2 regions of the Micrococcus sp. KRD096 genome follow, and region 1 is predicted to be linked to the other one. Evidence: predicted binding sites of a transcription regulator. Region 1 holds the regulator's gene; the other holds the start of a gene.
The links. Region 1 encodes HrcA, which represses chaperone genes, less so after heat shock. Its sites were predicted from a motif close to TTNGCACTCGNNNNNNNCGAGTGCNAA; they were not measured.
Positions count from the first base shown of each region.

Region 1 (3,405 bases):
CCTGGACCGCCATGAGGTCCCGGTCGCCCTTGGCGAGGGCCTGGACGAGCACGAGCGCCGGGGTGGGCGCCGGCTCCTCCGCCACCGCGTCCAGCCGCACGGACACCGCGTCCGGGGCGGCCGCGAGCACGGTGCCGTGGCCGAGCGTGCCCGACCCGTCGGCCAGGAGCACGGCCTCCCCGGGGGCCAGGCGCATGGCCGCGGCGGCGTGCCGGGCCTCGGCGCCGTCGAAGACGACCTCCGCGCCCGCGCTCGCGCCGGCCAGGGCGCCCGGCTCGAGGTGGAACAGGGGGGCGGTCACAGGTTCCTCAGGTTCTCCCGCAGCCGGGCGAACATGCCCTTGGCCTGGGGTGCGCCGTGCACGACCTCCTCGCCGCGCACCTCGGCCAGGCGCTCCAGGAGCTGGCGCTGCTCGTCGTCCAGGTCGGTGGGCGTGGTGACCACCACGTCCACCTTGAGGTCGCCACGGCCCTGCCCGCGCAGGCGACCGACGCCCAGGCCGTGGAGGACCTCGACGTGGCCGGACTGCACGCCCGGGTCCAGGCTGAGGGACTGCTTGCCGTCCAGGGTGTCCAGCGTGACGGTGGTGCCCAGGGCCGCGGCGGCCATGGGGACGGTCACGGTGGTGGCCAGGTGGTCGCCCTCGCGGCGGAAGGTCTCGTCCGGGCGGACCGCGATCTCCACGTAGAGGTCGCCGTTCGGGCCGCCGCCCGGGCCGGCCTCGCCGCGGCCGGCGAGGTGGATGCGGGTGCCGTCGTCCACGCCCGCGGGGATGCGCAGGGTCAGCGGCGTCCGGGTGCGGACGCGGCCCTGCCCGTCGCACTCGTGGCAGGGCGTCGGGATGACGGTGCCGAACCCCTGGCAGGCGGGGCAGGCCTCGGTGGCCATGACGGTGCCCAGCAGCGACCGCACGGGGCGCTGGATCATGCCGTGGCCATGGCAGGTCTGGCAGGTCTCCGGCTGGGTGCCGGGCTCGCAGCACGAGCCCTCGCACCGATCGCAGCGCACGGCCGTGTCCAGCTCGATCGTCTGCTCGCCGCCGAAGACGGCGTCGCGCAGGTCGATCCGCGCGGTCACCAGGGCGTCCTGGCCGCGGCGGGCGCGGCTGGCGGGGCCGCCGCGGCCGCCCTGGCCGGCGGCGTTCATGAAGGTCTCGAAGATGTCGGCGAAGCCCCCGAAGCCGCCCGCCCCGCCGAAGCCGCCCGGGAAGCCGGCCTGGCCGTTCTCGTTGCCCGTCGTGTCGTAGGCCCGGCGCCGGCCCTCGTCCGAGAGCACCTCGTAGGCGTGGGAGATGCGCTTGAACTGCTCGGCCGCCTCCGGGTCGGGGTTGACGTCCGGGTGGTGGGTGCGCGCGAGCTTGCGGTAGGCGCGGCGGATCTCCTCGGTGCTGGCGTCACGGCTGACGCCGAGCGTCTCGTAGTGGTCGGTCACGGTGGGGATTCCTCTCGGGGAGAGCGGGACGTGGGGCGATGCGGGACGGGGCCCGCCAGGACGCGTGGAGGCGCGTCAGGTGGTCAGGATGCGGGAGAGATAGCGGGCGATCGCCCGGACGGCGGCCATGGTGCCCGGGTAGTCCATCCGGGTCGGACCGATGACGCCGACCTTCGCCACGGCGCCGGGGCCGTAGGCGGCCGCGACCACCGAGGTGTCCGCGAGCGATCCGGCGTTCTCGGAGCCGATCCGCACGGACACCCCGTGGGCGTCCTGCTCCATCTCCGTGAGCAGGCGCAGCAGCACCACCTGCTCCTCGAGCGCCTCCAGGATCGGCCCGATGGACGCGCCGAAGTCCCCCGGGGAGCGGGCCAGGTTGGCGGTGCCGGCCAGGACGATGCGGTCCTGCCGGCCGGCCTCGAGCAGGTCGTGGACGGCCGCGGCCACGAGGGCGGCGGACTGCCGGTGCTCCGGGCGGACCCGGGTGACGACGTCGTCCACCACGGTGGCCGCCTGCACCGGACCGAGCCCCAGCAGGGCGTCCAGCAGGAGGCCGCGGAGCACGGACAGCTCCGCCTCGTCGACCGGACGGTCCAGCACGGCGTGCCGCTGGTCCACCCGCCCCGTGGACAGGATGAGGACCACGAGCACGCGCGTGGGCGCGAGGGAGACCAGTTCGAGGTGGCGGATCGTGGAGCCGTCCTCGTGGGGGAACTGCGCGACGGCGACCTGCTGGGTCAGCTGGGCCAGGAGGCGCACCGTGGACTCCATCATGTGCTCGGTGTCCGTCTCCGGGTCCAGCAGGGTCCGCACGGCCCGGCGCTCGGCCGGGGACAGCGGCTTCACCTCGGAGAGGCGGTCGACGAACACGCGGTAGCCCTTGTCCGTGGGGACGCGCCCGGCGGAGGTGTGCGGGGCCACGATGAGGCCCTCCTCCTCGAGCGCCGCCATGTCGTTGCGCACGGTCGCGGAGGACACGCCCAGGGCGTGCCGTTCCACGAGGGCCTTGGAGCCCACGGGCTCGTGCAGGGCCACGTAGTCCTCCACGATCGCCTGGAGCACCTGCAGGCGGCGGGGCTGCTCCGACATCTCGGTCCTCCTCTGGTCCGTCGGGATCCGGGGCGACCCCGGAGGTGCCCCTGACTGGCACTCCGGCGGGTCAAGTGCCAATGCTACCGTCCGACCCCGGGGGGCGACCCGACCGGTCCGCACGGCTTCGCTCACGGTGATCGCCCGGCCCCGTTGCTACCGTGCTCTCCCATGGACTGGAGCAGCTGGGGCCCCGCGGGCCACGACGACCTGACGCGCCGCCCCGCCCGGACCGTCCCCGATGTGCCCGCCGCCCCCGGCACGGTGGTCGAGGACGTGGCCTCCGGGTTCACCGGGGCCGTGATCGGCATCGAGCGCTCCGGCGGCGTGCACGTGGTGGTCCTGGAGGACCGCCGCGGCGTGCGCCGCGGCTTCCCCCTCGGCGGCGGCTTCTGGATCGACGGCGAGCCCGTGACCCTGGTCCCCCCGACCGCCGCGGCCCCGGCGGCGCCGGCCCGCACCGCCTCCGGCTCGCGACGGGTCGAGGGGGCGCGGGCCCGCACCGCCCGCGCCTCTCGCATCTGGGTGGAGGGCGTGCACGACGCCGAGCTGGTGGAGAAGGTGTGGGGCGAGGACCTGCGCCTCGAGGGCATCGTCGTGGAGCCCCTGCACGGCGTGGACGACCTCGCCGGGGCGATCCGTGCGTTCGCCCCCGGTCCGCGGCGCCGGCTCGGGATCCTCGTGGACCATCTCGTCACCGGGTCCAAGGAGGAGCGCCTCGCGGCCGAGGCCATGCGCGTGCCGGGGGCCGCGGGCAACGTGCTCATCCTCGGTCACCCCTACGTGGACGTCTGGCAGGTCATCAAGCCCTCCGTCCTCGGCATCCCCGCGTGGCCCGTCGTGCCGAAGGGGCAGGACTGGAAGACGGGGATCCTGCGGGGACTG
Region 1 covers NZ_JABFAY010000004.1:23,278-26,682, forward strand. The annotation lists gene J1M41_RS02375 (16S rRNA (uracil(1498)-N(3))-methyltransferase) at 1-301, opposite strand, end outside; gene dnaJ (molecular chaperone DnaJ) at 298-1,431, opposite strand; gene hrcA (heat-inducible transcriptional repressor HrcA) at 1,507-2,520, opposite strand; gene J1M41_RS02390 (DUF3097 family protein) at 2,692-3,405, shown strand, end outside.

Region 2 (3,405 bases), on a different contig from region 1:
CAAGGACCACGCCGTCCGAGAGCGTCTGGGGCTGTCTCCGACCGCCTATTATCAGGTGTTGAACGGATTGCTGGACCGTGAGGCCGCCCTGGCCTACCGACCCCTGCTGGTCACGCGGCTGCTGCGCAAGCGCGGCACCCGCAGCCGGGCCCGGAGGGGACCCGCGGATCCGGCGCCGTCCACGCCCGCTTCCCGCCAGGAGAACTGACCCATGGCCTACCAGCCCGACCGCTTCGACGAGGTCCCCGAGTACACGGACCAGCGCGGCGCGCACCGCGAGTCCTTCGCCGCTGCCGGCGCGACCGCCGCGGGCGGGGGTCGCCGCCTGAGCCCGCTGCTCTGGGTGGCCGGCCTCGTCCTGCTCGCCGGCCTGTTCGTGGGCGTCGTCCTGCCGTGGCTCACCGGCGACCGCTCCGAGCCCGTCGCCGCCGAGAGCTCGACGACGGCCCCGGCGGTCGAGCCGTCGCCGTCGACGTCGACGTCGGCGTCGTCCGAGTCCTCCTCGGCGTCCTCCGCGTCGGCGTCGACTGCATCCGCGACCGAGTCCGCCACCCCGTCCGAGGACACGGCGGAGGCGTCCCGTTCCGCGGCTGCGGCCGCGGCTGAGTCCTCGCGGGTGGCGCAGGAGGCGGCCGCCGCAGAGGCCGCCGAGTCGTCCCGGGCCGCCGAGTCGTCCCGTGCCGCCGCGGAGGCCGCTGAGTCGTCCCGTGCCGCCGCGGAGGCACAGGCGGCGGAGGCCTCGCGTTCCGAGGCCGCCGCGCAGTCCGCAGAGGCGTCCCGGTCGGCGGCGGCCGTCCAGGCGGCGGAGTCCTCGCGCGCCGCCGCGTCCCGTTCGGCCGCCGCGGCGGAGGCCTCGCGCTCGCAGTCCGCGGCCGCGTCGAGCTCCCGTGCGGCCGCGCAGTCTGCGGCCGCGTCGAGCTCTCGTGCGGCCGCGCAGTCTGCGGCCGCGTCGAGCTCTCGTGCGGCCGCGCAGTCTGCGGCCGCGTCGAGCTCTCGTGCGGCCGCGCAGTCTGCGGCCGCGTCGAGCTCTCGTGCGGCCGCGCAGTCCGCGGCCGTGCGCGGCACCCACGTCACCGTGTACAACGCGACCCGCACCCAGGGCCTCGCCGCCTCCTACGCGCAGCGGCTCACGGGCGCCGGCTACACCTCGGTGGACGCGAAGAACTGGAGCGGCTACGGCATCCAGTCCTCCACCGTCCTGTACAACGGCTCGGCCAACAAGGCCGCCGCCGAGGCGGTCGGCAAGGAGCTCGGCTTCCCGGTCATGCAGACCCCGAACCTGCAGGTGAACGGCGTCGCGGTGGTCGTCACCGGCTGATCCGCCCGTCGTGCGGCCGTGTCGGCCGCGCGCCCTTTCCGGCCCCCGGCGGGGCGCCTTCCGAGGCGTTCTGCCGGGGGCCGTCCGCCGTCCGCGGAAGGGCGGGCCCCGCACCGCAGACCTTTTGCACTCTCCCGGTGCGAGTGCTCATAATGGGGTTAGCACTCCGAAGGCGCGACTGCCAGCCGTACCCCGGCCGGTCCGGCGCCGTGGAGGAGGACCTGTCCACCGGTGAGGCCCCCAGGGGCCGTCCGTCGCGGGCATCGGCGCGGGTCAGCCACCAGCAGTAGGAAGCCGACGTCCAGAAAGGACCTGCACATGGCCAAGACCATCGCATTCGACGAAGAGGCCCGCCGCGGCCTGGAGAAGGGCCTGAACACCCTGGCCGACGCCGTGAAGGTGACCCTCGGCCCCCGCGGCCGCAACGTGGTGCTGGAGAAGAAGTGGGGCGCCCCCACCATCACCAACGACGGCGTCTCCATCGCCAAGGAGATCGAGCTCGAGGACCCGTACGAGAAGATCGGCGCGGAGCTCGTCAAGGAGGTCGCCAAGAAGACCGACGACGTCGCCGGCGACGGCACCACCACTGCCACCGTGCTGGCCCAGGCGCTGGTCCGCGAGGGCCTGCGCAACGTGGCCGCGGGCGCCGACCCGCTGTCGCTGAAGCGCGGCATCGAGAAGGCCGTGGAGGCCGTCACCTCCGAGCTGCTCTCCGCCTCCCGCGAGATCGAGACCAAGGACCAGATCGCGGCCACCGCCTCGATCTCCGCCGCGGACAAGCAGATCGGCTCCCTCATCGCCGAGGCCCTGGACAAGGTCGGCAAGGAGGGCGTCATCACCGTCGAGGAGTCCAACACCTTCGGCCTCGAGCTCGAGCTCACCGAGGGCATGCGCTTCGACAAGGGCTACATCTCCGGTTACTTCGTGACCGACGCGGACCGCCAGGAGGCCGTCCTCGAGGATCCCTACATCCTCATCGTCAACTCGAAGATCTCCTCCGTGAAGGACATGGTGGCGATCCTCGAGAAGGTCATGCAGTCGGGCAAGCCGCTGCTGATCATCGCCGAGGACGTCGAGGGCGAGGCCCTGGCCACCCTCGTGGTCAACAAGATCCGCGGCACCTTCAAGTCCGTGGCCGTGAAGGCCCCGGGCTTCGGTGACCGCCGCAAGGCCATGCTCGCCGACATCGCCATCCTCACCGGCGGCCAGGTCATCTCCTCCGAGGTGGGCCTGTCCCTGGAGAACGCGACCCTCGACCTGCTGGGCACCGCCCGCAAGGTGGTCATCACCAAGGACGAGACCACCATCGTGGAGGGTGCCGGCGACGCCGAGCAGATCGCCGGCCGCGTGGCCCAGATCCGCTCCGAGATCGAGAACACCGACTCGGACTACGACCGCGAGAAGCTGCAGGAGCGCCTCGCCAAGCTGGCCGGCGGCGTGGCCGTCATCAAGGCCGGCGCGGCCACCGAGGTGGAGCTCAAGGAGCGCAAGCACCGCATCGAGGACGCCGTGCGCAACGCCAAGGCCGCGGTGGAGGAGGGCATCGTCGCCGGCGGCGGCGTGGCCCTGATCCAGGCCGGCGCCAAGGCGTTCGGCGGCCTGCAGCTCGAGGGCGACGAGGCCACCGGCGCGAACATCGTCAAGGTCGCCATCGAGGCCCCGCTGAAGCAGATCGCCTTCAACGCCGGCCTGGAGCCCGGCGTCGTGGCGGACAAGGTCAAGACCCTCGACGACGGCCACGGCCTGAACGCCGCCACCGGCGAGTACGAGGACCTGCTGGCCGCCGGCATCAACGACCCGGTGAAGGTGACCCGCTCGGCCCTGCAGAACGCCGCGTCCATCGCGGGCCTGTTCCTGACCACCGAGGCCGTGGTCGCGGACAAGCCCGAGAAGGCCGCCGCCGGCGCCGAGGGCATGGACCCGATGGGCGGCATGGGCGGCATGATGTGATCAGCCGCTGAGCCGGCCCGACCCGTTCGGGCGCCCAGCCTGCGAGGCCCGTCTCCCCGTCCGGGGAGGCGGGCCTCGCCGCGTCCCGGGCCAGCACCGGGGCGCCCCGCTCAGGCCGACAGCGCGGCTCGTTCCGC
Region 2 covers NZ_JABFAY010000017.1:215,512-218,916, reverse strand. The annotation lists gene J1M41_RS08845 (DUF3263 domain-containing protein) at 1-208, shown strand, start outside; gene J1M41_RS08840 (LytR C-terminal domain-containing protein) at 212-1,318, shown strand; gene groL (chaperonin GroEL) at 1,637-3,268, shown strand; gene J1M41_RS08830 (DUF4031 domain-containing protein) at 3,379-3,405, opposite strand, start outside.
Region 2: the regulator HrcA is predicted to act here: its motif matches at 1,477-1,503, upstream of groL (chaperonin GroEL).